4 regions of the Paenibacillus sp. FSL H8-0332 genome follow, and region 4 is predicted to be linked to each of the others. Evidence: riboswitches for the same ligand, from Rfam matches in the RefSeq annotation. Region 4 holds a riboswitch; each other region holds the start of a gene.
What was found. Region 4 has a riboswitch for cyclic di-AMP ahead of NST43_RS31885 (NlpC/P60 family protein). Riboswitches for the same ligand answer to the same signal wherever they lie in the genome.
Positions count from the first base shown of each region.

Region 1 (8,019 bases), 520 kb from region 4:
ATTCAAATTTTCAAGTCAACCGATTTAGCCAATTGGGAGCTGACGGCCTTTGCCCTGAATAAAGGTGAAGTGAATCTAAGAGGCACAAATACTCCAGCCGGGATCTGGGCACCGCATCTATCCTATGATTCTAGGACGAACCGGTACTGGTTAGCTTATTCGCATATGTTAAACATGGCAGGCCGTGAATTTAATTCGGATTCCTATGCCATGTGGGCAGAAGATATCCATGGACCCTGGTCTGAGCCCATCTATCTGACATCCATCGGTTTCGATCCGGCGCTCTTCCATGATGAAGATGGCAGACACTATGTGTCCATTCTTGAATGGGAGACCCGTGAAGGGTATCAGGCGCCTGGACATATTGTGATCGCTGAATTTGATTTGAATGAGGGAAAGTTGGTTGGACAATGGCACCGGGTGACGCAAGGCTTCACCAGCCGAGGCTGTGCTGAAGCACCGCAGATCTATAAATATAGAGGTATGTACTATCTTTTATTAGCAGCTGGCGGAACGGGTTATGCTCATGGTGTTGAGCTGGGGCGTGCAGAGAATATTTTTGGTCCCTATGAACCGCATCCGTCGGGAGAGCCTATTATCACCTCCTCGCCGCGCCATCTATTCTCACTGGGTAATCCGGATGCCGGGCATTTTGAGATGTATAATCCAAGTTCAATCATGCAAAAAGCAGGTCACGGCTCATTAGTTCAAACACAAACAGGCGAATGGTACATTGCCCATCTAATGTCACGGCCTGTGGAAGGAACGCTTTTAAACCCATTAGGCCGTGAAACCTCTATACAAAAAATGCATTGGACAGAGGATGGCTGGCTGGAAATGAAGGATGGATCGAATGTAGCCAAAATGGAAGTTGAGGGGTTAACAGGTGTTGAATTAGAGGCCGATGGAATCTCTCATGACGTATTTGATGATTTTAACCAGGAGAAATATGATCTTCATTTTCTGACTCCATACCGGGACCAGCAAGCTGCATGGGTGAATACGGTTGAACGTCCGGGTTACTTACGCATTCATGGAGAGAATTCTTTCTTCTCGCAGATCCATCCGGCGATTATGGCCACGCGTGCAACCTCCCTTCATTATGAAGTTCAAACCAAGGTTGAGTTTCATCCCGATCATTATTCGGAAACGGCCGGTCTGGGGCTATACTATGATTCAAATAATTGGCTGTATGTTCACTTGACCCACTCGGAATCAGAGGGGACCGTTCTATATGTGCTGCAGGCCAAGCTGGGGGAACGTACCGAATTGGTCCACAATTACATTCCAGTCCCTGAAGACGCAGCGGAGCTCAAGATTATCTATAATGCAGGCCTCGCGAGTATCCTGTACCGCTTCGGGGATAACGGGGATTGGCAAGCTTTTGTAGAGGCTATCGATGTTCTCTATTTGTCGGATGAAGGTGTGAACGGGGAGCCGGGGGAGATTGGCGGATTTACAGGGTTGTTCAATTTCATCGGTTCCGTTGATGCTCACCAGCATGACTCCTTCGCTGATTTTGAATACTATGTGGTGAAGAATTACTAGCCAAGGACGCCATACGTTCTTCGCCTGGTGGTGCCCGGAGCCGGGGTGAACTGGTGAAAACGCCGGAGATGGTGTACCTTAGATAGTATTAGTCTTTAGGAGTGGTGAATGGTTGTGAAGAAAAGTAGACAAACCCCCGTGCTGGTCGCGGCCTCTATCCTGCTCATTATTGTCAGCAGCCTGATCCCGTCGGATCAATCGGCTTGGCTGGGGGCGTTACAGACCCTTATGCTGGGAGCCGGATTGCTCGGCTGCTGTATGGCTTTTTGGCGGTTTGCCAAGGGCGGCAAGGGTGGTAAGGGCAAGAGCTGAGTTCGATGTACTGAACGGTCGGCGGAGACAGGATCAGTGCATGATGGTTAGCTATGTAAGGTAAGCCAAGCACTTTATGGGTGCTGGTGCTGAGAGTCAATGACTAAGTCGCGGCGGATGCTGCGGCTTTTTTTGATAGGCGTGCCCAGAGGCACGCATTATCTAGTTGGTGCAAGTCCAACCAAGAGAGGGGCCAAGCCACTCTTGTAGCTAGGATGCTTGCGCATGGCGAAATCTGTGTGTAAAAGCGCATCGACAAAAGTACCGGTCAGAGACTGGGCGAGCAACAACCCAGGCCGTAACATCAAGTGAATCCTGCCGCGTCGTCAAAAAGGCCCTGCGAAGGGGAAGAGAGGAAGCCGAGTCCCGCTTTCATGGACGAAGGCCAAGGAAGCTGTACAGAACTTGGAACAACAGTGAAGAATCCTCCGGGGTATAGGGATCGGCATGGGTTGAAAGATAATGCAGTGAACTGGGGAGACCCTCCCCCACACGGGGGTTTTTTTTTTTTTAGAAACCCGTAAATAGGCGCTCTATAAGTCCAAAAGACGAAATGAACCGTCTGTGGGAAGGGAGTCCGAGGGGCTCGTAGTACCGAAGAACCTAAGGACAACATAACCTTAGGGAGGGAAGGAGCCCTGCTTTGTTTACGCTTTTGGAGGAGGTACGAGTGAGTGAATGCCAACCGGCTAACGACACCCAAAGAAAAAGTTCAAGAACTCCAAGAAAAGCTAGGTCATGCGGCCAAGGAGAACAACAAGCGTAAATTCCATGCGCTGTACGACAAAGTCTATCGCTGGGATGTGCTGAGTGAAGCCTGGAGACGAGTTAAGGCAAACAAGGGAGCGGCTGGAGTAGATGCCGTGACGCTCGCAGATATTGAAGCACAAGGAGAAATACGGTTCCTGAAGGACTGTGAGCGAGAATTGAAAGCAGGTAGCTACGATCCAGAGCCCGTACGGCGGCACTATATCCCAAAGAAAGACGGGAAACAAAGACCGCTGGGTATCCCGACGGTGCGCGACCGAGTCATACAGATGGCAACGAAACTCGTGATTGAACCGATCTTTGAAGCAGACTTCGAAGAAGTATCCTTCGGATTTCGCCCGAAGCGAAGTGCGAAAGGAGCGCTGGATCGAATCCGGAAAGCCTGCAACCGCAAAGGGAATTGGGTAGTCGACGTCGATATCCAAGGCTACTTCGACAACATTAACCAGGAGAAACTTATGAAATTGGTACAAATGCGTATCAATGACAGGCGAATCCTGAAATTAATACGGAAGTGGCTTCAAGCGGGTGTGATGGAAGAAGGAAACGTAAGGCGTTCCGATTTAGGCACACCGCAAGGTGGGGTGATTTCACCGCTACTGGCGAATATCTATCTGAATTACTTTGACCGACTATGGGAGAAATACGGAAGGGGGTTGGGAGAACTGACAAGGTATGCAGACGACCTGGTGGTGGTCTGTAAAACCAAAAAGGACGCCGAACATGCTTATGAGCTCATAAGCAGGATTATGGAACGTCTAGAGTTAACCTTACACCCGGTCAAAACTCGCATTGTAGGCCTGTGGACAGGAGAGGAAGGATTCGACTTCTTAGGAATGCACCACCGAAAAACGAAAGCAGAAACCTCTCAAGGGAAGGTGTACTATACCACCCAGCAGTGGCTAACGAAGAAGGCAGAGGAACGTATTCGAGGCGTGGTCAAAGATAGATTAGCACCGCCCGGCATGCGATCTAAATCGTTTGCGGAACACGTGAAATGGCTCAATCCGAAGATACAAGGATGGAGAAATTATTACTACACGAACTACAGCCAAAAGAGATTAGCTAAGCTAGACTGGTATATTCTGCAGCGATTAACCCGGTGGTACGCGAAGAAGAGACAGCGCAGAAGATGGATGAGTTCACTATCTGAAGTCAAGTATATAGCCAACATGAATGGACTAAAAACGCTATTGTGATCTGCATGCTCATGAATGACAAACATCGGAAAGCCGTATGAGGGAAAACCTCACGTACGGTTTGATGAGGAGGGGCTGGTTAATCCAGCCCTTTACTCTAGAATTTATATGTTTTGGGTCCCCGCAAAGTACCTGAGTCATCATCGAAGCTAAACCCCACTTTGTGGGGTTATTTTGCGGACTCAGCGGCCCTTATTTCGTGAAAAAGACCGATTAACTCCCCGTTACGGACTGATAGGACGTTAAGGGCTGTGTGGAGCGCAAAATGAGGCGGAATGGGTTAATTAAGCGCCTCTCAGTCCGCTTGGCCTTCGGCATGGTCCCATTTGCCGAAATAGCGGATCTGTAGTCCGCACGGCCCGCTATCCATCTCCTTCTACCGCACTCATGCCTATATCCCATATCTTCCTCAGTCTCATCCCGCCGAAGGGCGGTGGACCGCAGGCAAGGTTGAATGTGCGGCTGCCATCTGTTCGCGTATTCCTCTAAGCCGCGCCTTCAGCTCGGGGATGCTGCACTCCAGGATCTGGCTGATGTCGGGCAGGGGGAGCTGGATGCCGTACCATAAGGCACTGGTAACGTGATCATCCCAGTTAAGCAGCCCAGAAGCGCAGCGGCTACGGTCCCGGGCGAGCACGGCACATTGGCGGATGCACTCTCTGTAGGCAGAAGCAGCAGCGCCGTCTCCTGAGAGGCTGTCCTTCAGCCACAGTGGATGGAGTGCCGCGAAGGTGGCGGTGGTTGCTTGCTCGGCGCGGGCCCCCTTTTCGAGCAGCAGGCAGCTAAGCGCATAGACGGGGCCGCTAGATTGCTGGATGAAGTGGTTGAATCCGGCAGCGCTTGCTGCCTTGGGCGATAAGGGGTCAGGCATGTGGTCACGTTCCTTCCTGAATCTGTACTTTAGTGTTCATTCCAGCGCGCAAAAAACCGCAGGACAGAGGAGGACCTCTGCCTGCGGTTTTGGGTATAAGGCGTTAGACGCCTAGCGCAAAATCGTGGCGGATCTGGCTCTCTCTTAGCGCTTACGGGGTTAGCTGTCGGATTCGGACGGTGAGAGTCGCCCTACCTGCCGGAGACTTGCGCGTGGCATTCTCCTTCGGATTCACCCCAAGTCGGCCTGACGGCCGGATGGTTCCCCCGTTTTCCACATGACGGAAATTCAGCGTGCAATGCATATGCTCATTTTCATGAATGCGTTCATTTGCTTTCAACACGAATCATACTCTGTTCAGAGGGGGGTTGTAAAAATGGAAAAGAGTGCTATTCGACTTGTTTTCAGCAAATGGCTGAATGGCTGTGCATAGTGAAGCCAAAACTCATATATATAGCAGATTATCTGCCATTTATCTCGCTCAAGCGCTGTTTTTTATTTTTGGCAGACGGCAGTGGGGAGGAAGGGTCCCCAGGTATCGTCGCCGCCTACCTCTATGAATCGCAATAAAAAAGGCGCTGCTCCTGTTGAGAAGACAGCACCTTTACGTATATTACAGAACAGCAGCATCCATAAGCTCCTGAAGCTCAGGAAGATTGAAGCCCTTGACCGCCCGGTCCCCGGATACGGTGACTGGAATGCCCATGAATCCCAGCTTCTCCACTTCCTCCTGGTAGACGGAGCTTGTCATCACATCCCGGACCTCGAAGGGAATGCCCTTGCTCTCAAGCAACTGCTTGACCTGATTGCATTCGCTGCAGCCGGAGGTTGAATAGACAATTACGTTCGCGCTCATTGTTCCACTGCTTCCTTTATCGCTTTTTGGGTAATCTTCCAGTGTGAGGTGTTCCAGCGGACTTCGCTGTCCTCCAGCAGGAAAATCTGCGGGGATTCATGCTTGATCCCTAAATCCTCAGCAATCTGGTTGGAGACAGGACGGTCTTCGATCACATGGACCACGGCTGCAGGAGTATCTGAATGCTGTGCATAGGCCTGGAATTCCTCGTTGGCCTTGGCGCTGATCGGACAGGTGGTGCTGTGCTTGAAGAGCAGTTTTTTGCCAGGCTGCCCGATATATTGCTCTAGTTCTTCCTTAGTGTGAATTTGTTGAATAGACATCAGAGGATCACCTTCCTGGGTAAGAGTAATGAAACCTGTTGTCAACAATTGTGTTGTTAACAACTATTATTCATGATTGTAGCATAGTTCAAAATTAAAGCAAAAGAAAGTTCACCATAGCCTGCCCCTCCCTTGCGGGATGTTGTTAACGGCCGGTGGCCGTGCTAATGTGAGAGGGATGAACCAAGGCTCGGTGCATATTGATGCAGATATGAGGGGGGAGCTCATGAAAAGGGTTGCGTGTGTCACCGGGGCTGATCGTGGACTCGGATTGTACCTTGTTCGCTCTCTTTTGGAGAGTAAGTACATGGTGTTTGCCGGACAGTATTCGCCGGATCAGGCGGCACTGGAAGCTTTGAAAGCGCAATACCCGGATAGCCTTAGGCTGGTCCCTCTCGATATCGGCAGTGCAGGGAGTGTGAAGGAAGCCGCGCGGAGTATTGCCGGAAGTACAGGACACCTTGATATGATTATCAATAACGCCGGGATTATCCACCGGTCGGATGATGCAACGGTGCTCGTGGATATGGATGATGAAGCGATGGCGCATATTTATAACGTGAACACGCTGGGTGCGCTGAGGGTAAGCAACGCATTGATGGGTTTACTGCTGCAAGGCCGGCAGCGTCTGGTGGTTAATATCTCGTCGGAGGCTGGCAGCATTGGGCGGAACAAGCGGATTAATATGTATGGCTATTGTATGTCGAAGGCCGCGCTTAATATGCAGTCCTCGCTGCTGCACAATCATCTGCGTACGATGGGCGGACAGGTGATGGTGTTCCATCCCGGCTGGCTACAGACCTATATGAACGGGGAGAAGGATGCGAAGGCGCCTGTAACTCCTGAAGAATCGGCAGGCAAGATTATGACGATCGTTCATAACCATAAGATGTATCTGGCTGAAGAACCGGCTTATATCGATCTGGACGGCAATCTCTGGCCCTGGTGACACGAATATTCAGGACAGGCTAAATTGGCTAACTTGGCAAAAGAGAGGTGTGCATATCATGTCTTCCTATAAAGCATTGGCGTTCGGCAGCTATACCGAAGTGAAGTATCATCCCTTCCAGGAGGTAGACCGTGAGCTGGAGCAGCTCCTTGAACCGGAGTTCCAGGTGGTCTCTACGGAGGATTACAGACGGATGAACAAGGCAGAGCTGGCAGAATGCAGGCTGGTGGTCTCCTATACGGAATTCTCCGAAGATAAGTTACCCGCTGAGCAGAGCGGGGCCTTACTCGCTTATGTGGCTGGCGGCGGGGGGCTGCTTGTCGTGCACAACGGCATTTCCCTACAGCGTAATCAGGAGCTTGGGGCGATGCTTGGTGCCCGGTTCACCCACCATCCGGCGTTCACGGCGCTAGAGATGAAAGTGACTGCGCCGGAGCACCCGATTATGGAGGGGATCTCTGATTTTGTGATAGAGGATGAGCCTTACTATTTCGAGCAGCATCCCCACTTCGAGACAACGGTGCTGGCCGAATATCCTCATGACGGAGCGATGAGACCGGCGGCATGGTGCCATACCTTCGGCGAAGGCCGGGTGGTCTATCTGATGCCTGGGCACCATCTGCCATCATTCTCCTCAGAGCCGCTGCGCCGGATGATCCGCAGAGGCGGATTATGGGCTGCCGGAATGCTATAGCATGTGACGCTAATGATAAAAGGCAGGATACCGCTTGGATAACATGCGGTGTCCTGCCTTTGTGTATGGGATGATCAGCTATGATGCCCTATTTTGGGGGCTCAGTATCAGCAACAGGTACGACCTCGTTCTGATGGAGAGCTTCCAGTACCTCTGCCCGCAGCGTATCGGTGAAGGCGGCCCAGACTTTTTTGCCGACATCCAGCTTTTCGCGTCCAATCGATTGCAGCGTCTCCAGCCATACCCGCTTGTCATTAATGAGTCCGAGCTGGTCCTGAATGTCCTTATAGAAGGCTTCATGGGCGTGGAATTTCTGATCCAGCGCAAAAGCAGCCGCATTCGCCGTATACCGCAGTTCCTTGGCGGCAATCCGCAGCTCATGAAGAGCTTCGAAGGCTTCCTGCGTTTCGGCTGCCGGACCCTTGAATAGGGTTTTGCAGGCTTTTTTCTTCTGTTCAAAGGCGACTTCAAGCTCGCGCATGGCGACATTGGCGTCTTT
Region 1 is NZ_CP150145.1:250,927-258,945, forward strand. Features, by position in the region: gene NST43_RS01085 (family 43 glycosylhydrolase) at 1-1,548, shown strand, start outside; gene NST43_RS01090 (hypothetical protein) at 1,663-1,860, shown strand; gene ltrA (group II intron reverse transcriptase/maturase) at 2,535-3,827, shown strand; gene NST43_RS01100 (hypothetical protein) at 4,243-4,698, opposite strand; cyclic di-AMP (ydaO/yuaA leader) riboswitch at 4,833-5,002, opposite strand; gene NST43_RS01105 (glutaredoxin family protein) at 5,312-5,554, opposite strand; gene ytxJ (bacillithiol system redox-active protein YtxJ) at 5,551-5,877, opposite strand; gene NST43_RS01115 (SDR family NAD(P)-dependent oxidoreductase) at 6,104-6,826, shown strand; gene NST43_RS01120 (ThuA domain-containing protein) at 6,885-7,520, shown strand; gene NST43_RS01125 (CHAD domain-containing protein) at 7,609-8,019, opposite strand, start outside.
Region 1: it holds a riboswitch for cyclic di-AMP, as region 4 does, so the genes downstream of both, NST43_RS01100 (hypothetical protein) here and NST43_RS31885 (NlpC/P60 family protein) in region 4, are expected to answer to the same signal.

Region 2 (8,019 bases), 2.6 Mb from region 4:
CAAGAATGTTGTCAACGTCATCCTGGTAGATTTCCGCGGGTTTGATACTTTGTTTGAAATCATGGTGCTTGGCATCGCCTCACTGGCCATTTATGGTCTGATACATCTGAGAATGGAGACGGAATTGCCGCCGCTGGAGCCTGCCAAGAAAGAACTATTGCCGCTACGCAGCAATGATGTGATTCTACAGACGGTCTCCAAGGGGATTGTCCTTGTCATTCTGATATTCTCCCTGTATCTGTTCTTTGCCGGACATAATCATCCCGGGGGAGGCTTTATCGGGGCTTTGATGGCTTCTGCTGCGCTTATGCTCATTGCAATTGCATTTGGCATGGATCAGGTACGTAAGGTGCTCCCTGTGAATTACCGGCTGCTTACTGCTTCCGGGCTCATGCTGGCTATTCTGACAGCGTCAGGTTCATTCCTGTTTGATGCTCCTTTTCTAAGTCATACGTTCGGCCACTTCCATCTGCCTGTACTTGGGGATACGGAGCTGGCGACTGCCGTCCTGTTTGACCTTGGCGTATTCCTGGCCGTAGTCGGTGTGACGATGACCATCATTTTATCGATCGGAGGGGAGAAGAAATGGAACTCGTAATGGCGGTAGCGGTCGGAATTCTCTTCATGATCGGTGTTTACCTGATTCTCTCCAAAAGCCTGCTGCGCATTGTGCTGGGAACCTCCTTGCTGACGCATGGAGTCCATCTGCTGCTGCTCACGATGGCCGGGCTCAAAAAGGGTGCAGCCCCTGTACTAGGCAAGGCGGATACCTATGTTGATCCGCTGCCGCAGGCGCTGATTCTAACCTCCATCGTCATCAGCTTTGGGGTCACAGCCTTCTTTTTCGTACTCGCATACCGGTCTTATCAGACGCGGGGTACTGATGAAATGGACAGCATTAAGGAGGACAACGAATGAGCAATCTATTGGTGCTCCCGATTCTCATTCCGCTGGCTACGGCTGTCATCCTGATTTTTCTCAAAGAGAAGATCCGGCTTCAGCGCGTGATTAGTGCGCTCAGCGGTCTATTGAATATTCTGATTGCGGTGCTGCTGGTTACACGTGTCCATTCAGAGGGCATACAGACCCTGCAGATGGGGGGCTGGCTCCCTCCGTATGGCATTGTATTTGTGGGGGATATGTTTGCTGTATTGCTGGTAATGATGGCTTCGATCGTCAGTTTTGCGATTCTGTGCTACTCCTTCAGCAGTATTGGAGAGCAGCGGGAGCGGTTCTATTATTATACGTTCTTTCAGTTTTTGCTTGTCGGGGTATACGGTTCGTTTCTTACCGGGGATATATTCAACCTGTTTGTCTTTTTTGAGGTCATGCTGATTTCTTCTTATGCGCTCATCTCACTCGGAGGGACCAAGCTTCAGCTAAGAGAAACGTCGAAATACCTGCTCATCAATATTGTATCCTCAACACTGTTCGTAGCTGCGGTAGCTTATCTCTATGCAGCGGTAGGAACACTCAACATGGCGCATCTGTCCCAGCGTATCGCTGAAGCGGGACAAGGCGGCGTGCTTAATGTGATTGCTATTTTGTTCTTGATTGTATTCTCCCTGAAGGCCGGGCTGTTCCTGTTCTTCTGGCTTCCAGGGTCCTACAGTGCACCTCCGGCGGCTGTCAGAGCGTTGTTCGGTGCCCTGCTGACCAAAGTAGGACTCTATGCAATCATCCGCACCTTCACGTTGCTGTTCGTGAACGATCCCGGCTTCACCCATGACTGGATCGCCTGGATGGCTGCTGCTACCATGATCCTGGGTAGCCTGGGGGCAGTGGCTTATAAGGATATCCCGCGGATTCTGAATTATAACATCATTATCAGCGTTGGATTTGTAGCCTTTGGAATCGCTGCAGGGACTGCAGATTCAATGAATGGGGCAGTCTTCTATCTGTTGCACGATATGCTGGCCAAGGGACTTATGTTTATTCTGGGCGGGATGATTATATCCGCAGCCGGAACGGACCGGCTAGGCAGTATGGGCGGGATGATCAGAAAGTATCCGTTTCTCGGCTGGATGTTTTTTATTCTGGCACTCGCCCTGGTGGGGATTCCGCCGCTTAGCGGTTTTGCCGGCAAAATTATGATCCTCCGCGGAGCGTTGTCAGAGGGGATGCTTACGTTGTCTCTAATTGGTCTGGGGTCAAGCTTTATGGTGCTGTTCTCCCTGATGAAGGTGTTCCGGCTGGCATTCTGGGGAAATGAACCCAAGGAAGAGCAGCCTAAGGTGAGCTTGAAGGCTGCTTCGGCTGTGGCTGCCGGCTTGCTGCTGCTTGTGATTGCAATGGGGATCGGGGCGGAGGTTGTGTATACTTATGTATCGCAGGCAGGTGACGTTCTGGCTTCACCTGCGCTATATATAGAAGCCATAATGAAGGAGTAGAGGAGATGGCCTTACAATTCCTGTTTAATCTGTTGATTGCCTTTCTGTGGATGGCGATAAATAATAATAACTCCGGTTCAACCTTCGTTGTAGGTTATCTGCTGGGCATCGGGCTTTTACTGTTATTTAGGAAATCCAGGTCCCAGTCCCGGCCATTCTATCTCATACGTATATGGGCTGTACTTAAGCTCCTGCTGATCTTTGCCCGTGAACTTACGGTTTCGAATTTCGTGGTCATAGGTCATATTATCCGTCCAAAACTGGCTATACGTCCCGGTATCTTTGCTTATGAGACTGCTTTGACCACGCCCTGGGAAGTTACACTGCTCTCGTGCCTGATTTGTCTGACACCGGGAACCCTGACCCTGGATGTTTCCAAGGATGGCAAGACGCTGTACATTCATGCAATTGATATTAAAGATGCAGAGCTGCTGGTCACGCAGATTAGAGGCACTTTCGAACGAGCGATTAGGGAGGTGACCCGTTAATGATCCCAGTTATGCTAACCGTGGCCATGATCATTCTGGCTCTGGCGATGCTGGCCTGCCTGTTCCGTCTCCTGAAAGGGCCAACCCGCTCCGACAGGGTTGCCGCACTCGATACGATAGGCATTCATGTACTTGCTATGATAACCGTCTTTAGTATGCTGCTGGATACCCAGGATTTTATAGAAGTCATCCTGGTTATCGGGATTCTGACGTTTATTGGTACTACGGCACTGGCCAGATATATTGAACGGGGAGCCGTTATAGAGGATGGAGGGAACCCTAATGACAGGTGAACTGATTAGCTCTATTCTTGTGGTAATGGGCGCAGTCTTCTGCGGCTTAAGTGCCTTCGGCTTAGTACGGCTGCCCGATGTGTATCTGCGTTCACATGCTGCTACCAAAAGTGCAACCTTCGGGGTATTGTGTTTGCTGACAGGAGGCTTCCTGTACTTTTGGTTCAAAGACGGAACGGTTAACGTCAAGCTTCTGCTGGCGATTGTATTTGTATTCATCACTTCACCGGTAGCAGGTCATTTAAATGGCCGGGCTGCCTACCGTTCCGGAGTGCCCCTATGGAAGGGAAGCGTTCAGGATGACCTGAAGTCACTGAAGGAAGAAAGTAAGGAAACGTCTGAGAAATAACAGTTAATCGCTGAATTCCTTATAGGAAGCGGGGGAACCAGGTTACATGGGGTGAATCTCGGAAAAAACGAGTAGGGCTACTTTCAGGCCCGAATCCGGCAGCTAACCCCGCAAGCGTTCATGAGAGGATGCACTATATATGCCGTATATTGAATTGAATGGAACATCGCTGTATTATGAGATGTCGGGCAGCGGTCTGCCCATTGTTTTTATTCATGATTATTCGACCTCTCATCATCTGTTTGAGCCGCAAGCGGAATATTTCAGCAAGCGTGCCAAAGTGATCGTATTCGATTTGAGAGGGAACGGGCAATCGGGTAAAATGGATGTGGAAATCAGCCGGATCGTAGACACACAATGTGAAGATTTGAAGCTGTTATTGGACGCTTTATCTGTAGAGAAGGCTGTTATCGTAGCTTGTTCCAGTGGTGCTGTGCTCGCCCAGAAATTCGCCTATCTGTACCCTGAACGGATAATAAATATGGTATTGGTGGACAGTTATTTTCAGGAGGATTACACGGCGAGAGGCAGTAAAATGAAAGGAATCTTTGAGGTCTGCGCATGGGCGGCCCATTATCTTCCTGCCGAAATGTTCATCCGTTCCTTGCGCATCACCTACAATAAATGGCTCTCGGCTTATCATATTCTCAGGAAAGAGCTTGTGCATGAACGGACAACGGAATTAATTAAGCAGCGGCTGGCACTTAGACAAACGGACAGCTACGGGTTCGCATTACGGCTGCAGATTCCTGTTCTTGTTGTATCCGGGAATCAGAATGAATGGGCGCTGGAGCAGGTGGAAAGAACAGCCGGCAAGTATCCGTCTGCCCGTCTGGCGATCCTTGAGGATGCGATGTATCCGACTCATCTGTGTCAACCCCAGCTCTTCAACCGTATATTACTGGATTATCTTAGGGAACAGCATAGTTTTCAGCAGGCGGCAGCCAGCGACTAACTTGAATTACAATGGGAGCCAATGATATGTTCTTTAACAAAATCTCATCCTTCATCACAAATCTCAAATTGACCTCATCCAGAATCATTTTGCTCGGTTTTGCCGTCCCTATTTTGCTAGGTACAGTGCTGCTGGCCTTGCCGATATCTTCGTCCAGCGGACTTAGTATAGGGTGGCTGGCAGCACTGTTTACTTCGACTTCAGCCGTATGCGTAACGGGACTTGTTGTACTTGATACCGGTACCGACTTTTCTCATTTTGGACAGATGATCATCTTACTTCTGATTCAAATTGGCGGATTGGGATTTATGACATTCAGTGTTTTGATTGCCGTGATCATGGGGAAAAAGATTGGACTAAAAGAACGTCTGCTTATCCAGCAATCATCTAATTCTGTAACAACACAAGGAGTCGTGCGGTTATCACTCAATATCTTTCTCATTTCATTTATCGTGGAGACAACTGGAGCTATAGTGTTGGCCCTTCGATGGGCAAATGAACTAGGAACAACAAGGTCCATTTATTATGGAATATTCCATTCAGTGTCTGCCTTCAATAACGCCGGATTTGGATTATGGCCAGACAGTCTGAGCCGCTATGTGGGTGACCCGTTAGTTAATATTGTTATCTCTTTTTTGTTTATCATCGGCGGGATTGGATTCACGGTGATTCTGGATCTGTACCGGAAAAGAAGATGGAGAGATCTTTCCTTTCATACAAAAATAGTTTTAATTACCTCTGGGCTCCTTTGTATGGCAGGGTTTTTGGTGATTTTTGCGATTGAACTCTTTAACACGAAAACATTCAGTACTCTCTCATGGAGTGAAAGAACTTGGGCGGCATATTTTCAGGGTGTTGTTACCCGTACAGCCGGCTTTAATTCCATCGATATTGGAGCAATGCTCCCGGCTTCACAATTTTTCATGATTTTCCTGATGTTTGTAGGAGCTTCGTCCGGATCGACTGGAGGAGGTATAAAAACGACCACTTTTGCTGTACTCATGTTAAGTATCGTCTCAACGATTAAGGGGAAGACAGATGTGCAACTGCTTAAAAAACGCATCTCTCAGGATATCATATTCAGGGCACTGGCAGTAATGACCATATCCCTGGGTGTAGTTCTTACAGCCACCTTTCTTCTATCCATTACAGAATATGCTCATCCTAAAGACTTCCTGGCGCTTCTCTTTGAAGCAACCTCTGCATTTGGAACTGTAGGAATGTCTATGAATCTAACGCCAGAGCTTTCGCCACTGGGAAAATGCATCATCATAATTACAATGTACATCGGGAGACTAGGGCCCTTGACTTTAGCTTTAGCACTGGCACAAAAAAATGTGAAGCAAAAATATCGGTATCCGGAAGATAAGCTGCTGATCGGGTAAAGTTTATTGAGCTGCGCTAGTTCTAATGATTTTAGTAAGAATTGGGGTATAGCCGGTGAAGAATTGAGTATATGGCACAAAAAATTTCGAAAGACTTGTATTAAAATCGGTAACTTTTTTTGTGATAATTTAACCATCAGCGGCAGTCCAAGACTTTATTTACTGAGTCTTAGACTGCCGCTATTTTTATTAATGAACAGTCCTGTACCATGTTATTCCCTATCAAACAATAGCCCGATAGAGTAGTTTCGGCTGTATTCACCAAGATGTAAGAAAGAGTTGATGCTTTCATGAACGTTTAAAGGCGAAAAGGTGACCGGAACCGATTCGCTTAAAATTAAAGATATAATAATTTAAAATAACTATCAGCTTTTATAAGGAGGCACTAACATAATGGGCATCGATACCGTGCTGTGGAGCAGACTGGTGACAGGCTTGACACTGGGGTTCCACGTTATTTTCGCAACAATTGGCGTTGGGGTTCCGCTGATGATCGCCATTGCTGAATTCATGGGCATACGCAAAAAAGACCCTCACTACACGCTGATGGCCAAGAGATGGGCACGCGGGTTTGTCATTTCTGTGGCCGTGGGCGTGGTGACAGGTACAGCGATTTCGCTGCAGCTGGCCTTAGTCTGGCCGAATTTCATGAAGCTGGCCGGCAACGTGATTGCGCTCCCGTTATTTATGGAAGTGTTTGCGTTCTTTTTTGAGGCGATCTTCCTGGGCATTTACCTCTATACCTGGGACCGGTTCAAAAAGCCGTATATCCACTGGCTTCTTACGATCCCGATTGTTGCCGGTGCCGGGATGTCTGCTGTTTTTATCACGACGGTAAACGGGTTCATGAATCAGCCCGAGGGCTTTGCCATGGCGGGTGGGCAATTCATAGCTGTCAATCCGGTGGAGGCGATGCTGAATACAGCGACGTTCTCCAAGGTGTTCCATGTCTTAAGCTCAGCCTATCTGACCGGAGCCGCAATGCTGGCAGGCATTGCCGCGTTTGCACTCCTCAAAAAGGGCGCCTCGGAATACCATAAAAAAGCGCTGAAGCTGATGATGGCCGTGGTGATGGTGTTTGGACTGCTGAACTCACTGGCTGGAGATGCGTCTGCAAAATTTTTGGCTGAGCATCAGCCGGAGAAGCTGGCAGCGGCAGAGTGGCATTTTGAAACGGAAAGCGGTGCAGATTTGATTCTGTTGGGGTGGCTTAACGCAGAGCATGAGGTTCTGGGCGCACTTCACATTCCCAAATTTCTCAGCTTCCTTGCCTTTGGCGATTTTAATGCAGAAGTGACAGGTCTGAATGAATTTCCTGCGGATGAGCAGCCACTGCTCCTGGTCCATTATTTGTTTGATCTGATGGTCGGTGTAGGGTTCGCACTACTAGGCATTTCATTCCTGTATTTCCTGTTTGTCTTCTGGAAAAAACGCAATGAGCATAACAAATGGCTGCTTCGCGCGATCGCGTTAGGCGCACCGCTTGCTTTTCTGGGAGTCGAGCTAGGCTGGTTTTACGCTGAAATCGGTCGGCAGCCCTGGATCTTAAGGGGATACATGCGTGTAGAAGAGGGGGCTACGACATCACCGAGCGTAAGAATCCTGTTTTTTGTTTTCTTGTTGCTGTACATCCTGTTAGGCACTGTATGTGTTCTTGTGCTGCGCCGCATGTTCAAGGACAATCCGGCAGAAACCGAGATGGAGAAGTGGCATCAGCCTCCCGGCGACAAATCAAAAGTAAAGGGTGAGCACGCAAAATGAGTTACGAACTGATTGGGATTTCAGTGCTCTGGCTGTTTTTATACGGATATTTAATAGTAGCCTCTATTGATTTTGGAGCCGGCTTCTTTGCCTTTTATGCCCGGCTGACCAAGCAGGATCATCTGATTAACCGATTGATCTCCCGCTACTTATCGCCTGTCTGGGAGATTACCAATGTCTTTTTCGTCTTTTTTTACATTGGACTTGTTGGATTCTTCCCGGATACCGCTTATTATTACGGCTCGGCGCTGCTAGTTCCGGGAAGCATTGCCGTTATACTCATCGCGATCCGCGGTTCGTTCTATGCGTTCGAGAATTACGGCTCCAAGAATAACATCGTATATCTGTTCCTGTACGGCGCTTCGGGCCTGCTGATTCCCGCATCCTTGTCAGTGGCG
Region 2 is NZ_CP150145.1:2,291,368-2,299,386, forward strand. Features, by position in the region: gene NST43_RS09880 (Na+/H+ antiporter subunit A) at 1-598, shown strand, start outside; gene NST43_RS09885 (Na(+)/H(+) antiporter subunit C) at 586-918, shown strand; gene NST43_RS09890 (Na+/H+ antiporter subunit D) at 915-2,390, shown strand; gene NST43_RS09895 (Na+/H+ antiporter subunit E) at 2,396-2,878, shown strand; gene NST43_RS09900 (Na(+)/H(+) antiporter subunit F1) at 2,878-3,171, shown strand; gene mnhG (monovalent cation/H(+) antiporter subunit G) at 3,161-3,520, shown strand; cyclic di-AMP (ydaO/yuaA leader) riboswitch at 3,519-3,652, shown strand; gene NST43_RS09910 (alpha/beta hydrolase) at 3,660-4,475, shown strand; gene NST43_RS09915 (TrkH family potassium uptake protein) at 4,502-5,860, shown strand; gene NST43_RS09920 (cytochrome ubiquinol oxidase subunit I) at 6,254-7,621, shown strand; gene NST43_RS09925 (cytochrome d ubiquinol oxidase subunit II) at 7,618-8,019, shown strand, end outside.
Region 2: it holds a riboswitch for cyclic di-AMP, as region 4 does, so the genes downstream of both, NST43_RS09910 (alpha/beta hydrolase) here and NST43_RS31885 (NlpC/P60 family protein) in region 4, are expected to answer to the same signal.

Region 3 (8,019 bases), 3.6 Mb from region 4:
ATAAGCTGAAAAGCATATATCCCGGCACCCACAGCAATCCCGATCAGGATCAGCCGTGTCGGCGAGAGCCCATCCTCCCGCCTGTAAGACAGGAAGTAGACCAGTGTTGCAGTAAGCGAGGCTCCTGCCAGTGCCAGCAGCGGAAGCACGAGGATCGGAGCTGCTGTAGTAGCCGGTACAAAGGATATAAAGATCAGTACGGCGAATCCGGCTCCGGCATTAATCCCCAAGGTGGAAGGCTCAGCGAGAGCATTACGCGACAAGCCTTGCAGAATTGCACCGGCTACCGCGAAGCCGGCACCAATCAGCAAGGAGATCACGATCCGCGGCAACCGGAAATCAAACAGAATCAGCTGCTGCTGCTTGGTGCCGTTGCCGGATAGGGTATGTAGAACCTCGAGCGGTGAGAGACGCATAAAGCCGGTATTCATACTGACCAGAAACAGAATGACGATAAGTACAGCAAGCAGTGTCAGAATACCAGCCTCTCTGGAACGGCGCGGTTTGGCCGGGGGGAATGAGGTGTAACGGTTCATTTGAGCTCCCCCTTGCGTTTGCTGGCCAGATAGATGAAGAACGGTACACCAAATACGGCAATCAAGGCACCTATCGGTGTTTCGTATGGCGCATTAATCATCCTGGCCGCAATATCGGCCACCAGGACCAGAATGCTTCCAAGGACTGCGGAGCAGGGAATAATCCAGCGGTAGTCAACCCCCACGAGGTAACGCGTAATATGCGGAATGATTAATCCGACAAAAGCGATCGGGCCCACCGTGGAGACTGCCGCTCCGGCGAGGAGGACGACAATAATCATCCCTGCGGTCTGTACCAGACCGGTGCGCTGTCCGAGACCCGCTGCAACATCCCTGCCCAGGCTCAGAAGCGTAATCGAACGCGACAGCATCAGCGCACCGATCAGGGCCGTCGCGACCCAAGGAGATATTACCTGCAGCTGCTTCCAGCTCGCTCCGCCAATCCCCCCGGCCATCCAGAAGGCGATATCCTGAGAGAGGCTGAACAGGATAGCAATGCCCTGGCTGACCGCCAGCAGCATGGCACTTACTGCCGCACCGGCGAGGGTCAGCCGAAGCGGGGTCAATCCGCTATGGGAGAGTGAACCGATCCCGAATACCAGCAGTGAGGCCACAGCCGCTCCAAGGAAGCAATACAGCATGATATACGCGAAGGATAATGTTGGCGCGAAAGCAAAAGCCAGGGCCAGGCCAACACCCGCTCCTGCATTAAGCCCGAGCAGCCCGGAATCCGCCAGCGGGTTGCGGGTCATACCCTGCAGAATCGCACCGGCAACGGCAAAACATGCGCCGACCAGCGCCCCTGCGGCAGCCCGGGGAATCCGCAGCTCCCGGATGACCTGATGCTGGGGCAGCTCCGGATTGAACCGGAACACCGCCTCCCATACGGTAGCCAGCCGGATATCCGCTGCACCAACCGATACAGATACCATCAGGCCGAAGACAATCGCTGCTATTCCCAGCACCAGAATAACAGCAGCGGCAAGCGGCCGCGACCGAACAGGAGTGTTCCCTTCATCAGAAGGAGCTTGTAGAGCAGAATCTGTGGATGAAGCCATATGCCGTCTCCTTATCAGGATTATTAGGGAAATATAAATGATTATGATTCTCATTATCGCAAATATATGAATATTGTTCAACTTAAAAAAGAGGCAGGCTTCTATATCCTGAGGATATAAAAGCCTGCACAATTCTCCGGCCGGTAAAGAACCTATTTTACAAAACTGCTCAGAATATCATCGATGGTCTTGGAATTGGCTATAGGACCGCTGTACAGCCAGCTGGTATCTTTGCCGAATTCGTGAACATTCCCTGCCTTAACGGCCGGAATTCCCTTCCAGACTGCGCCTTCTGTAATCTCAGCTCCGCTTGCCTTGTCACTGTTCACCAGAATGATATGCTCTGCAGTCAGCTCAGATAATTTCTCCAGTGAAATGGGATTCCAAGGTGCTCTGGATTCTGCAGGAATGTCGGTCACGAGATTCGGGAGCTTCACTCCAAGATCGCCATACAATACCGCACCGCTGCTGCGGGTCTCATCTACAATGAAGAAATTCTTTGACACCAGCCACAGAACAGCTACTGAATCATCGCCGATTGCCGCTGTTACAGCCGCTTTGGCTGAAGCCGCTTTCTGATCATAGTCTGCAATAGCCTTCTCCGCTTCCGGTGTCTTATTGAGCAGCTCACCGACCTTGAGCAAGGCTGCGCGCCAATCACTGCTGACCTCGTCGCCGAGTACATAGGTTGGTGCAATCTTGTTCAGCTGGTCATAAAGACCGTTCTGAACCGACCCCTCCGACTGGACAATGTGGAAATCCGGCGTGAAGCTGGTAACCGCTTCAAGCGGCAGGTCATAGCTGATCGGCGGAACATCCTTAAGCTCAGCAGCGAGGTAAGCCTGGGTACCGTTCTTCGTAGACCACTGGGCAACCGGAGTCACGCCGAGTGCCACCAGATAATCCTCCAGATAAGAAGCAATTACACGCTGCGGATTAGCGGGGACGGTCACCTGATGTCCCATTGCATCCGTTACGGTCTTCTCCACAGCGGGTGCAGCGGGTGCAGCAGTTGCTGCAGGTACCGCAGTGGCTCCCACGGTTGCCGAAGGTGCGGTGCTTGCTCCACCGTTACTGCCTGCATTGCTATTATTATTTCCGCAAGCGGACAGCAGCAGTGTTGTAGTCATAAGTCCGGCCACCGCCAGCTTCCCGCTTCTGGATCCTTGCAGGTTGAACGAAAACATTGAATACCCCTCCTGTATGTTACCCTCTTGATTGGCAAAAGCCCTGTTACCTTCACCTTGTCTATACTGATGATATTGATTCTCATTCTCTATGTCAACCAATAACTTATAATAACGTAAAAACGGCCGCCTCCGCATCAAGCAGAAACAGCCGTCTTCTTATAATCTTCTATATTATTTATGCAGGTGGAACGGAACCGTAGCGATGACAATGTCCTTCTGATTCATCAGATAAGAGCGGATGAACAGGCTGGTCTGATTATGCAGCACGGCCTGCCACCAGTGCTTGGTAACGAATTGCGGAATCAGGACGGTAATATGGTCCGTTGAAGCCGTCTTCCACTCCACCGTATCAATGAATTTCACCAGCGGGCGGATAATGCTGCGGTAACGGGAGCGCAGGACAATCAGGCGCACTCCAGGGTTCCACTCTTCCCACTTCTGCTCCATCTTGTGAATCTCCTCTTCATCGAACCCTACATAGACCGCCACAACATTATTGGTCAGTGACTTCGCATAGCTGATCGAATGCAGTACAGCGCGGGTTACACCAGCGACTGGAACGACTACGGTGCTTCCTTTGATACAAGGCTTATCAGTAGCCGGACAGATCCGTAGCTGATCAGCAATATTCATATAATGGCGGTGAATCCGGTGGAACACAATAATGACGACCGGCAGGAAGATGAAGGCCATCCACACGCTGGAGAATTTGGTGATAATGAAGATTAGGGTAATCGTTAACGTGGTGAGCATTCCAACCGTATTCACGGCGAACTTGCTCTGCCAGCCTTTCGGCTTCGTTCTGTACCATTGCACCATCATGCCCAGCTGCGACAGCGTGAACGGAATGAATACCCCTACTGCATATAATGGAATGAGTCCTTCCGTATTCCCGTGAAAAGCCGCTACCAGCAATGCCGACATCACGCCGAGGAAAATAATCCCATTGGAGAAGCCGAGCCGGTCGCCGCGCACCATGAAGGCATGGGGCAGATATTTGTCTTTGGCGAACATGAACGCCAGCAGCGGGAAGGCTGAGTACGCCGTATTGGCTGCCAGGAACAGGATAACCGCCGTAATACCCTGAATGAAGAAGTACAGCCCGCCACGGCCGAAGGTAGACTGGGTAATCTGTGAGACCACTGTAGCCTTCTCATCGGGCATGATGCCGTACCAGTAAGCGAGCACCGTAATTCCTGTGAACATCACCCCGAGAATAAGACCCATAAGCATCAACGTTTTGGCTGCATTTTTCTCCGCCGGCGCTTTGAAGTTAGGAATGGCATTGGAGACTGCCTCAACTCCGGTCAGAGCCGAACAGCCGGAGCTGAACGCCTTCAGCAGCAGGAACATACTCACATTCGACACCGCCGAGCCAATCTCAGGAACATGGGCGTGGGCGCCGCCGGTCATATATTTGAAGACCCCCGAGATGATGAGCACGAAGATGGAGACAACGAACAGATAGACCGGGATAGCGATGAAGGAGGCCGATTCGGTCACCCCGCGCAGGTTGACAATCGTTAAGAGTACGATAACAGATACCGCTATAAGGACACTATGATTATGCAGATTTGGAAAAGCCGAGGTGATCGCATCCGTCCCCGCCGAGGCGCTTACCGCCACCGTCAGAATGTAATCCACCAGCAGCGAGCCGCCGGCCAGTAGCCCGGTATGCACCCCAAGATTGGTTTTGGCTACAATATAAGCACCTCCGCCCTGCGGATAGGCGAATATCGTCTGCCGGTAAGACAGAATCAGGATGGCCAGCAAGCCCAATACGGCTAATGCAATTGGCAAGGAGTACCAGATGGCGGTGAACCCGGCGGCCACCAGTACGATTAGAATTTGTTCTGTTCCGTAGGCTACAGACGATAGCGCATCAGAAGACAGGACAGCCAGTGCTTTCACCTTGGATAACTTTTCATGATCGAGTTCGTTCGACTTCATCGGACGCCCGATCAATAGTCGTTTTACCTTGCTTACCATTGTAATAACAGTTCCTCTCTTGGTTAAGTTGAAATGGGCTTTCCCTGCGCTGTTTTCATAAGTGGATTTCATAAATGCAGGCACCAAAATAAGCATACGGAAATGATCCGCATGCCTAATGTGCATGGTCATTATCCCACTAGTAGCTTACGAGGTTAGCTGGCGGATTCGGACTGTGGTAGCCCTACGGTTACAGGTCCTTGCGGACTGCTCCGATTCACCCCTTTTGGCCTTGGCCAAAGTGTGGTTCCCCCGTTTTTCCTTCCGGAAAATTCAGCGCATATTCAACTTCTCACAAGGACTAATATTAAGCTACAATGCGTCTTCCGTAAAGCGTGGAAACAAATGAAAAAAGAATGAAAAGAACTCAAAACAACCAAATTCATCATCCGGTATGTCTTGATCTTTCATTCTCTTTCATTATCCCTATATCACGTGATTTTACAGGGTTTTTGCATATTATTTTTTGCTAAAATTAAGGGGATTCTCTTCTCTTCCTTCTGTCCGTCAGCTTCTTACTCTACAGGCTCCTCTTTGCGTCCTGTCCATAGTAAAATGGAAATTAATGCAAACGCGATGAGTGCCAGCAAAGGGATCGTTATAAATCCGAACCAATTCAGATAATCCTTGTTGCACGGTACGCCGATTGTACAGGGAATCACTTTGCTGAGTGCCGGTATTTTCTGCTCCGCATAATGATAAATGGAGATGCTCCCGCCGATCAGGCTAAGGGGAAGCACATAAGGAATGATCCGCTTGTCCGCCCGGTAGGTGGCGATCCCCAGCAGGAACAGCTGCGGGTACATGAAGATCCGCTGGAACCAGCACAGCTTGCACGGCTCGTAATGCAGGACCTCACTGAGATATAGGCTTCCCGCTACAGCCACCACACAGACGAACCAGGCCAAGTACAGACAATTACGCCGGCAGAAGGCAGAGAAGGCGGTCATTGGGCGGTTGCAGCTGCTGCTGCTGTTGCTGCTTGAATCTGGGCGTCAATCGCCTCCATATTGAAAGGCTCCTTCACCTTGATGCCATTCACGAACAAGGACGGTGTATTCGTTACGCCCGCATCCGTGCCAAGCTGAATATCCCGGTCAAGCTCCTTTTCATAGGTACGGCCATCAATATCCTTGCGCAGCAGGTCATAATCCACCGGTAGCTCCAGCTGCTTGGCAAGACTCACCATGAAGTCAGGCGTAGCCCATTCCTTGTCTTCATTCCCCTGATTGGCATAGATCGCATCGAAATACTTCCAGAACGCTTCCTGGTTCTGATGATAGACCGACAGCGCTGCAAGAGAGGCCGTTCTCGAATCCTGGGCGATGAAGGCCAGATTCACGAAATAGAAGGCGGCTTTATTCTGATCCACATAGCCCTGAACGATCTGCGGTTTGATGACACCGGTGAACTGGGCGCAAGCCGGACATTTGAAATCGCCGAATTCCACAATTTTGACCGGAGCATCCTCCTTGCCAAGCCGCATCATTTCACTGTAATTGAAGGCAACCGGCTTACTGTCTGTGCCGGCAGGCGAAGAGTCCTTCGAAGCAAGCATGAATAAGCCTACAAAAATAATAATGACGATGGCCACCGTACTCACGATCAGAATTCTCGTTTTCTGCTTCTGCTGCTCCTGCTCTGCCCTGCGCTTCTCCTGCTTGCTCATCTGGGGAGCCATGACATTGTTCTTTTTTGTTTTGCTCAAAGAGAGTTCCTTTCCGTCCTCTGGACTGTCGTGATAAAAGAATAGTTACTTTCAAATTATATAATGTTAACTCTCTTGTTGGCAATCGCTGTCTTAGACAGCTTCGTTCTCCTCCGATGACTCCCCGCCCCCCGTATCCTGGCCGAAGAATACCTCTGGGGAATGCTCCTGTGATTGTAGCCTGATTCTGAAGAAGAACTGTGTGCCGCCCCCCTCTGCCGGCTCTGCCCAGATCTCTCCTTGCATCAGATCGACCAGCTTCTTGCAGATCGCAAGGCCCAGACCCGTGCCGGGGTATTTGCGGGTGTGCGACCCGTCCACCTGCGAGAAGGACTGGAAGAGCAGCTGCAGCTTATCCGGTGAGATGCCAATGCCAGTATCACGTACCATGAATTGCAGAGCCTGAGCGGTCTCCCTGAGGCCATAGGACTCCACCTTAACCGTTACCGTGCCGGATGGCGTGAATTTCACAGCATTGCCGATCAGGTTGATCAGAATCTGGCGGATACGCGGGGCATCCCCGGTGAACTTGTCAGGAAGCCCCTCTTGGATCTCCAGCTTCAGGGATAACGGCTTGTCTTGTGTGCTCACCATGAACAGCTCTATGCAGCCCTGAAGCAGCGCCTTCAGCCCGAAACTATCCTTATTCAGTGCCAGCCCATCCGCCTCCAGCCGGGAGATATCGAGAATATCGCTCATCACATGCAGCAGAGCGTGGCTGCTTGTACTCTGAAGCCGTAGGAGCTCCAGATGTTCGGGATTACTGATCTCCTCGGCCAGCAGCTGGTTGACACCGATAATACCGTTCAGCGGTGTGCGGATCTCATGGCTCATGGTAGCCAGGAACTCGCTTTTCATCTTCACCGCACTCTCTGCGGCATCCCTGGCCTCCAGCAGCTCATACTGATACTTCATCAAGGCAGTCACATCCTCGGCCACGATATAGACCCACTGCTCCGTATGATGCAGCAAAGGAAAGACGGTGACACTACAGATCAGTTGCTCCCCGCCTTTGCTTCGGACCTTCAGCTCCAGCTTGGAGGACTGCCCCCTTGAAGCGCGCGTTATGGCATCCCGTACGGCCGCTTCATCCCGTTCGCTGTATAGTATCGCCTTATAATTCCCCAGTTCTTGACTGCTATATCCGGTAATGTCCCGCAGAGCAGGATTAGCACTGATAATCTTCTTGCGTGCAGGATCAATACAGATCACCATGTCAGGGTTATGCTCGAAAAGGGCAGTATACCGCTGCTCGTTAAAGGCCGCTGACTCGAGTATCCGCTGCCGGTCCCTGTACAGCAGAGCCAGGACGATCGACACAATGAACAGGAAGGAGCCGCAGAGGATCATTCCCAGAATGGAATCCTTCAGATAGAGCACTTGCCCGGCTGCACTGGACGATTCTCCTACAGGGAATGAAGCGCCCGCCATGGCAGCGTAGTGAATGCCTGTGAACGCGCCGGTCAGGGTCAGGACAAGCAGCAGCTTTTTGAAGCTGAACATATTGTAGGTATGCTCCAGCCACTTCGGGTCGTAGG
Region 3 is NZ_CP150145.1:3,672,670-3,680,688, forward strand. Features, by position in the region: gene NST43_RS15805 (iron ABC transporter permease) at 1-536, opposite strand, end outside; gene NST43_RS15810 (iron ABC transporter permease) at 533-1,594, opposite strand; gene NST43_RS15815 (ABC transporter substrate-binding protein) at 1,747-2,781, opposite strand; gene NST43_RS15820 (APC family permease) at 2,956-4,773, opposite strand; cyclic di-AMP (ydaO/yuaA leader) riboswitch at 4,902-5,062, opposite strand; gene NST43_RS15825 (disulfide oxidoreductase) at 5,289-5,723, opposite strand; gene NST43_RS15830 (DsbA family protein) at 5,720-6,481, opposite strand; gene NST43_RS15835 (ATP-binding protein) at 6,575-8,019, opposite strand, start outside.
Region 3: it holds a riboswitch for cyclic di-AMP, as region 4 does, so the genes downstream of both, NST43_RS15820 (APC family permease) here and NST43_RS31885 (NlpC/P60 family protein) in region 4, are expected to answer to the same signal.

Region 4 (8,019 bases):
GCAGACGGGCAGCGCCGATCTTCGCCGGATTCACGGAAAAGGCGCTGGAGAATGTGCCGCCGAAGATTTTCCCCATTCCCGATGGCGTAGTCAGCGTATATATCGATCCGCTGTCCGGCATGCTGGCTACAGCAGACTGTCCCGAGAAAAAGCTGGAGACCTTCATCAGCGGCACGGAGCCTACCGAATATTGTGACAAGCATAGCTCCGGCTCCGGTGAGCCCGGTGCTTCACCAAGCACCACTCCTGGTCCTGCCGATCCGGCCAAAGAAGAGCATTCACTATGGAACAATATCAAGCGCTGGTGGATGAACTAACCTGGGATTGCCGCTCCCCGCTGTCTGCGTTACGATGGGGAGACCGGCAGAGGCGTACGCCCGCCTTACTCCGCCGCAGGAAGGTGTGTCATCCATTCATGAAGCTGAATCACTCTGCTGGCCTTGAGCCGCAAGCGCCGTTGCTGCTGCAGCCTGAGCTCTACAAGCTCGCGGCGGTTGAAGCAGCGCCGCGCCTTCTGGGCCAGCATCTGGTCCGCCGTACAGAAGACGGGGACATCCGCTGCCGCATTGTGGAGACAGAGAGCTACGGAGGCGCCGAGGATAAAGGCAGCCATGCTTATGGCGGCCGCCGGACCGCCCGTACGGAGGTCATGTTCAGCGCCGGAGGCGCCGTGTATATATACCTGATTTACGGCATGTACCACTGCCTGAATGTGGTAACTGCCGCAGAGGACGAGCCGCATGCCGTTCTGATCCGGGCAGTAGAGCCGCTTACGGAGAAAGATGCCGAGCTTATGGCGGCATATAGGGGAGTTGCCGTCAGGAAGCCCGCGGACCTCTCCGGCGGGCCGGGCAAGCTGTGCCGGGCGCTGCGGATTGACAAGAGTCTTAACAACTCCAGGTTCGATCTTCCAGATGGTCTACTAAGCATTGAGCAGGGAGAAGACCCTGAGTCCCTGGATATTGTCGAGGCCCCGCGCATTAATATTCCTTATGCGGGAGACTATGCCGAGCGCCCTTGGCGCTTCTATCTTCAGGGCAATCCTTATGTCTCGGCCATCGATCCGCAGGCACAGCCCCACAGGCTCCTCTGAAGGAGGGTTACACTGTTTCGGCCGCGGTAATTTGGGTATTAATAAGAGAACCCTAATCAGCCTCTCCCTTGGAACTTCCCACTTGGAGAGGTTTTTCTCATCCTATTAACCTCTATCCCCTCAAACGTCATAAAATGATAAAACTTCCTATAAAATGACAATAAAATCCCTTATTTGTATACGCTTACCCCGTTCTCTTAACTTACAATTACTGTTATAATCATAGATATCTACAAAAAATATAAAGATGTAAATGAGGGACATGGGATGAAAGATACAGGCATGATCCGGAGCCTAGACAGCCTCGGAAGAATTGTGGTTCCCGTAGAAATCCGCATGACACGTAATATTGACATTGGGGATCCTATCGAATTTTTTATACTGGATGAGGATATTATCGTCCTCCGAAAGTACACCTCCACAGAATGCACCTTTTGCAGAAGTCTTGATCATGTGATCTACTATAAGGATCAGTTCATTTGCAATACCTGTCTGAAGGAGCTTAGTGACCCCGAACGCGGATCAGAACCCATCCATGCCTCCCCAAGTTCAGCAGAAGAACATCCCGAGCCTGCCCGCGGGGGACGGAGAAGCAAGACCGAAGAAATGAGTCTGCGTCTGGAGAAAGCAATTGAAGATCATCCCTATGCCAATCAAAAGGAGCTTGCCGAGGTTCTCGGCATCAGCCAAGCCAGAGTCAGCCAGCTCAAGCGCAAGCTGAACGCTCCCGGCAGAACAGCCCCGCAGTAACCATTATCCATTCATCCCTGCACAGACATCAGATAAGGCTTGGCCCATTTGGGGCCAAGCCTTAATTTTTTGAAATATAAACGTACCCCTTGTTCAAATACAAAGTATTATTCCGACAACGCGGCCTTCAGCTCTTCAGGCGAGGCGGCCCACCACTCTTCATTGTGGGCCATCAGCAGCGATTTCAGCGCTGCCCGCTCGGCACTTCCAAGTCCCTCCAGCATAAGCTTCCGCTTCAAAGCCGCATCCAGCTTATTGACATGATCCGCGAGAATCTTCCAGCCGCGGCGCGCTTCGGTATCAATCCACATCTCACAGGCGGTAATCCCGCCGTAGAACTGCCCCTCCGGGGTACGGTCAACAGCCACCCATACGACCCATACCTGTCTTCCCGTCGGAACATCCTCACGGTTCATGGAGAATTTGATTCCCTTCTCTACTTTGCTCTTGGCATGCATGGCACCGATATCGATAACGGCGATCCCCTGGTCAATAATGACAGGCGATACATTGTTCAGATCAATCGAGCCTGCACCGAAGCCTTTATGTTTGGCTCTGGCGTTCACAATATTCAAGGCAATTTGTTTTTTGCCCTCCGGTTGTACGTTATCCACATGTGCACATCCTTTCCATTCACTAATTATTTAATTTTAGCTAATAATGCGGCGATTGCAAACATATACATCCCGTAGATGCTTGTCACGGGAGGAATCATAGTATGAAGCCACATTCATTAAGGTATACCCTCATCTTCGCAGTCCTGGCTGTCCTCACCTTGCTTGGAGGCGGAATATGGTTTCTGTCAGGGCATAGCCCTGCCGCATGGACTGCCTCTGTTCCAAAAGAGGCCAAGTCCCCCGCCATTATCCCCCGGCAGCAGCCCGTGCAGTCCGATCTTTCAGATATGATCTACACATCGGAGACAGAGGCTTTAAGTCAGCGCGTGGTTGAATATCACATGGATGTGGAGCTCCTGCCCGATAAGGAGACACTGGTCGCCTCCGAGACGCTGACCTGGACCCATCCGGGCGCAAAGCCGGTCCAGGAGCTCTACTTTCATCTGTATCCCAATGCATTCGCATCGGCCAACACCACCTTCATGAAAGAGTCTGGCGGTACGCTTCGCGGTGACACCATGCCTGCAGGAGGTTACGGGAGCATTACGCTGACAGATTTGCGGACCTCCGAGGGCGTTTCGCTGATGCAGCGCACTCAATATGTGCAACCGGACGACGGCAATATCAATGACAGAACACTGCTCAAGGTCCATCTGCCGCAGCCGGTGAACGGCGGTGAGAGCATTACGGTAAGGCTTAAATTCGAGGTCAAGCTGCCCAAAATTTTCGCCCGGATGGGAACCGCTGACGACTTCGTGATGGCCGGACAGTGGTTTCCGAAGCTTAGCGTCTATGAGCCTGCCGGCAGAAGAGGACTCAAGGAAGAAGGCTGGAACCTGCATCAATACCACGGCAACTCCGAGTTCTACAGTGATTTTGGGATCTACAATGTATCGATTTCTGTCCCACCCGAGTATAAGGTCGCCGCAACCGGGTTTCCAGTGAGGGACGCCAAGGTTGTAAAAGGACGTAAGATCTATCAGTTCTATGCAGATGACGTCCACGACTTCGCCTGGGCGGCATCGCCTGAGTTCGTGGTTGCCGAGAAGGCCTTCTCCGCGCCGCAGGTGCCCGGGGTGAAGATTAAGCTCTATCTGGACCCGCTGCACAAACATCTCCAGGAGCGCTATTTCCAGGCCGCTGAGGCTGCCCTGACGGCATTCAGCAAATGGTACGGCCCTTACCCGTACTCCACCTTATCCATTGTTGTCCCGCCGGAGTCAGGCAATGGAGCCGGGGGAATGGAGTATCCGACGCTAATTACCGCCTTCGGCGCCACGGACACTTCACCGGACACTTCCCTTGAGCGCACAATCATCCACGAGATCGGGCACCAATATTTCTACGGTCTGGTGGCCAGCAATGAATTCGAAGAAGCCTGGCTCGATGAGAGCTTCACCTCGTATGCCGAAGACCGGCTGATGGAACAGGAATACGGCGTTGCCTCAAGCCTCCCGCTGCAGTCCAGCCTGGTCTCCTCCTCACAGCCGCTTAAGCTGGAGACCTGGAAATACAGCGGCGATGATGCCTACACGCGCAATGTGTATATCCGGGGCAAGCTGGTGCTGAAGGATATCGAGCGCATAGCAGGAACCAAGAATATGGACGCCATCCTCGACGCCTATGCCCGCAAATACCGCTTCAAGCATCCGTCCACTGCCGACTTCCAGAAGGTTGTGGAGAAAGTGACCAAGCAATCCTGGCAGACTTATTTTGAGCGGTATGTCTACGGTGGGGGGGCACCCGATTTCGCAGTTGATGATATCAGGCTCACGGTCAATCGAGATGGCAGCGACGGCGGGGGGAGCCGCTATAACGCTGTAGTCGATGTAAGCAATAAGGGCAGCCTGTACCCTGATGTTCCTGTGAAATTCACCTTCGCAGACGGGTACACCGTGCAGCAATACTGGAATGGCGAGGGTCAGGCTACCTCCTTTGAGTTAGCGTATAAAGCGCCGCTGGTCTCCGCAGAGATCGATCCGGGACATTCCATTCTGCTGGAGAGCAGGCATCTTAATAATTTCAGAATGGCGGAGCTTGAGCCGCGCACACTCTCCCGCTGGACGCTTAGCGCATCTACTCTGCTTGAAACCCTGCTCGGAACTCTTGTCTGGTGAGGTGAAGGAATGGTGAAAAGTTCAATAACCCGCGGTTGGATCAGCATGAAAGAGCAGTTCTATATATTGATTCTGCTATTTATCTACCGGCTGTTCTGGGGATATTTCCTGTACAAATTTATTAAAAGCGCGGTTGTTCCCGTCCTGCTGCGCTATCCGGATGCGAATGCCGGCGGCAGCGGGATAGGCAGACTGCTGTATTATATCGAAGGGCAGACTGCCCTGCGCACCGACCCCGCCGTCCAGCACTGGCTGTGGCTGCTGCTGGCGCTGACGGTGCTCCGGCTGCTGCTGACCCCCTTTATCCGCGCAGGACTGCTGCATGAGCTTCACCAGGAACACGCCGGGGCGCGGGGACTGTTCTTTTTTCCCGGAATGAAAAAGTATGGGCTGCCTGTACTGCTGTTCAGCCTCGCAGAATGGGCGCTAACCCTCCTGCCGCTCTACTGGCTGCTTCCGCGTATGTACCGTCATCTGCTCAGCGGTGTTCTCGATGTCCCGCTCCTGCTGAAGCTGGTGCCTTATGTGCTGGGCTGGCTGCTCTATCTCTTCCTTATACGCAAGCTTCTGCTCTATATGCAATTCGGCTATACCGCCGGTACCGGCATGTTCTCTTCGATGCTGATCTGCCTGAAGGTGCTGCTGCCTTCCATTGGGATATCCATCATACTGGGGGCGGGAAGCCTAGCGGTGCTCCTCCTCTGCAGTGCTTCTGCGCTGCTGTACCCGGGGCTGCCGGCCCTTATGCTCCGCCAGGCAGCTCCGCTGCCCTCCACGCTGTTCAATATGTGGGGAATCGCTGCCCAGTACCACCTCTGGTCCAGTAAATCATTTCCACAATAATAAGCTGTCAAAACGGCATACTAAAAAGAGTCACAGCCCCTCAAGCAGGGAGCAGGACTCTTTTTTTCTTGAAGCGAAGGACAAAAGCATTTGCAAAACGGTAAAACCTCTGATACAATGATGCCTGTACTACTAGTAACAAAGTTGTAATCTTTCAAACAGAATTTACCGTAACCATTGAAAATTAACTAATTGCCGATAAGTCACTGTTCTGGTGCACATAACGCCGAATTCCCTGCACCGGGAAGTGGGGGAACCATATTTTGGGTGAATTGATCTCGCTTTAGAGGGGTCATAGGGGAACCTTCTACCGAATCCTTAAGCTAACCTCGCAGGCCCTGGAAGGAGTACATCTTTTGATTATTCAGAACTTCAAGAAAAAATGCACCGCAGCAGCGCTGGGTCTTGTGATGGTATTCACACTCGGAGCAGGCAGTGCCTTCGCAGATTCCAAGATGGATACTGTGATTTCAAAAACCATTGGAACGTCATATAAAACCGGGGGCACTAACACCAACGGCTTCGATTGTTCCGGATTCACCAAGTACGTATTCAAGAATGTTGGGCTTACCTTGCCCCGTACCTCCAAAGCACAATACAAAGTAGGAACCACTGTATCCAAGAGCAATTTGCGTTCAGGTGATCTCGTGTTCTTCAATACCCTGGGCAATGGAGTATCCCATGTCGGTATTTATGTTGGAAACGGGAAGTTTGCACAGTCCTCGAGTTCACGTGGTGTAACCATCAGTTCGATGAGCCAGTCCTACTGGGCCAACCGCTACGTTGGTGCCAAACGAGTAATGAGCACAACAGCCTACCAAGCTGTCGCTTACGATTGAACCTTAGAACCCTTGAAGCATACCCCGAATATTTCTGCCTCTAACAACTAAATGTAACTTATACGAGCCCGGGATGATTATTGCCGTAATCATTTCCGGGTTTTTCCTTTTCCTTATTCTACCTTTTACACCGAATCCGCAGCCTTGAAACAGCATTTTCCTGCAAAAACAAAGAAAAAAATCATATAAAATAGCCCCGGCGCATAGATATGAGTCTTTCGGAAGGTCTATAACTCTAAAAAACAGCAAAAAAGATGCATTAATATGTTATAAGTGATTGCCAAGCGACTTAGTCTTTGCTACAATTATCGCAGTGAGCTTTTAGTAACATTTTTGTAATTATTGAATCGCTTTTAATATAGGTTTTGTCATGTATTGAATGAACAGCTAATCCTAATCAACAGTTATGCCGAGTTCCCTAATGAGTTTAGGGAAACGGGGGAACCACTTTGGGTGAATTGACCTCCTATTCTAAGAGGGGTCATAGGGGACCTTCAACCGAACCCTTAAGCTAACCTCGTAGGCATTGGAAGGGGTACTTACTTTTGAAGAAGAAGCTAGCAGCCGCAGTACTAAGCTTGTCCATTATCTTCACCATCGGAGCAGGAAGCGCTTTCGCGGATTCCAAAATGGATAAAGTGATCGACAAAACCATCGGAACCAAATACGTGTCCGGCGGTACATCGACTAACGGGTTTGATTGCTCCGGATTTACAATGTTTGTTTTTGATAAGATCGGCATTAACCTGCCCCATCAATCCGGCTCCCAGTATGAGATGGGTTCTGCCGTGTCCCGCGACGAGATGAGACCAGGCGATCTTGTATTCTTTAATACAAACGGTAAAGGCGTGTCCCATGTCGGTATTTATGTCGGTGACGGCGATTTCGCTCATGCCTCTTCCTCACGTGGTGTAACCATCAGTTCGCTGAATGACAGCTATTACGTCAACCGCTACGTTGGCGCCAAACGGATCATGAGTACAGATGCCTACAAGACTGTAGCTTCGGATTCCCAAGACAACGACGATGTACAATAAACCTTTGTAACCTACGCTCTTTTCCGAGATTTTTGCCGAAATCTTGGAGAAGGGCTTTTTTTGTCTATAAAATTACTTACCCTGCTCTATATTTGTAAAACACCCATTCCGCCTTTTCATAAAATATATATAATATAGTAAAAAGCATTGTCCCGGAAAGGAGGCCGCCCGCTTATGATTAGCTCCCCGCTAACCTTTTATGTTGTACCTATGGAACCGCAGCATGCCGCTGAGATCTGTGAGTGGAGCTACAAACCTCCGTATAATATTTACGGGTGGATGTCCTGGGAGCAGATGCAGGCGCTGGGCGTAGAGTTCGGAGACCCGCAGCTGCGAAGTAGGCAATATGTATCTGTAGTGAACGGACAGGGGGATCTGTGCGGCTTCGCCCAGCTCTTTCCGATGGAGGGGGTAGTCCGGCTTGGTGTCGGAATGCGGCCCGATCTGTGCGGTCATGGAATGGGGCATCTGTTCATGAAGGCTATTGTGCAGGCAGCACGGGCCCGTTACCCGGAGCGCGAGATCGATCTGGAGGTGCTGACCTGGAATCAGCGCGCCATCCGCGCCTACCAGAAATGCGGTTTCACCATAACGGATACCTATGAACGCCGCACTCCGACCGGCAATAAGCCTTTTTACTGCATGGTCTATGAGGAATAACACCGGGGACGGAGGTATTTTCAAAAAAATGGATCATATGTGTTCATTTTTTTGACACAAATA
Region 4 is NZ_CP150145.1:7,275,852-7,283,870, reverse strand. Features, by position in the region: gene NST43_RS31915 (PBP1A family penicillin-binding protein) at 1-317, shown strand, start outside; gene NST43_RS31910 (DNA-3-methyladenine glycosylase) at 284-1,093, shown strand; gene NST43_RS31905 (regulator) at 1,361-1,843, shown strand; gene NST43_RS31900 (YwhD family protein) at 1,951-2,457, opposite strand; gene NST43_RS31895 (M1 family aminopeptidase) at 2,562-4,577, shown strand; gene NST43_RS31890 (hypothetical protein) at 4,623-5,420, shown strand; cyclic di-AMP (ydaO/yuaA leader) riboswitch at 5,635-5,773, shown strand; gene NST43_RS31885 (NlpC/P60 family protein) at 5,831-6,259, shown strand; cyclic di-AMP (ydaO/yuaA leader) riboswitch at 6,657-6,800, shown strand; gene NST43_RS31880 (C40 family peptidase) at 6,805-7,296, shown strand; gene NST43_RS31875 (GNAT family protein) at 7,471-7,956, shown strand.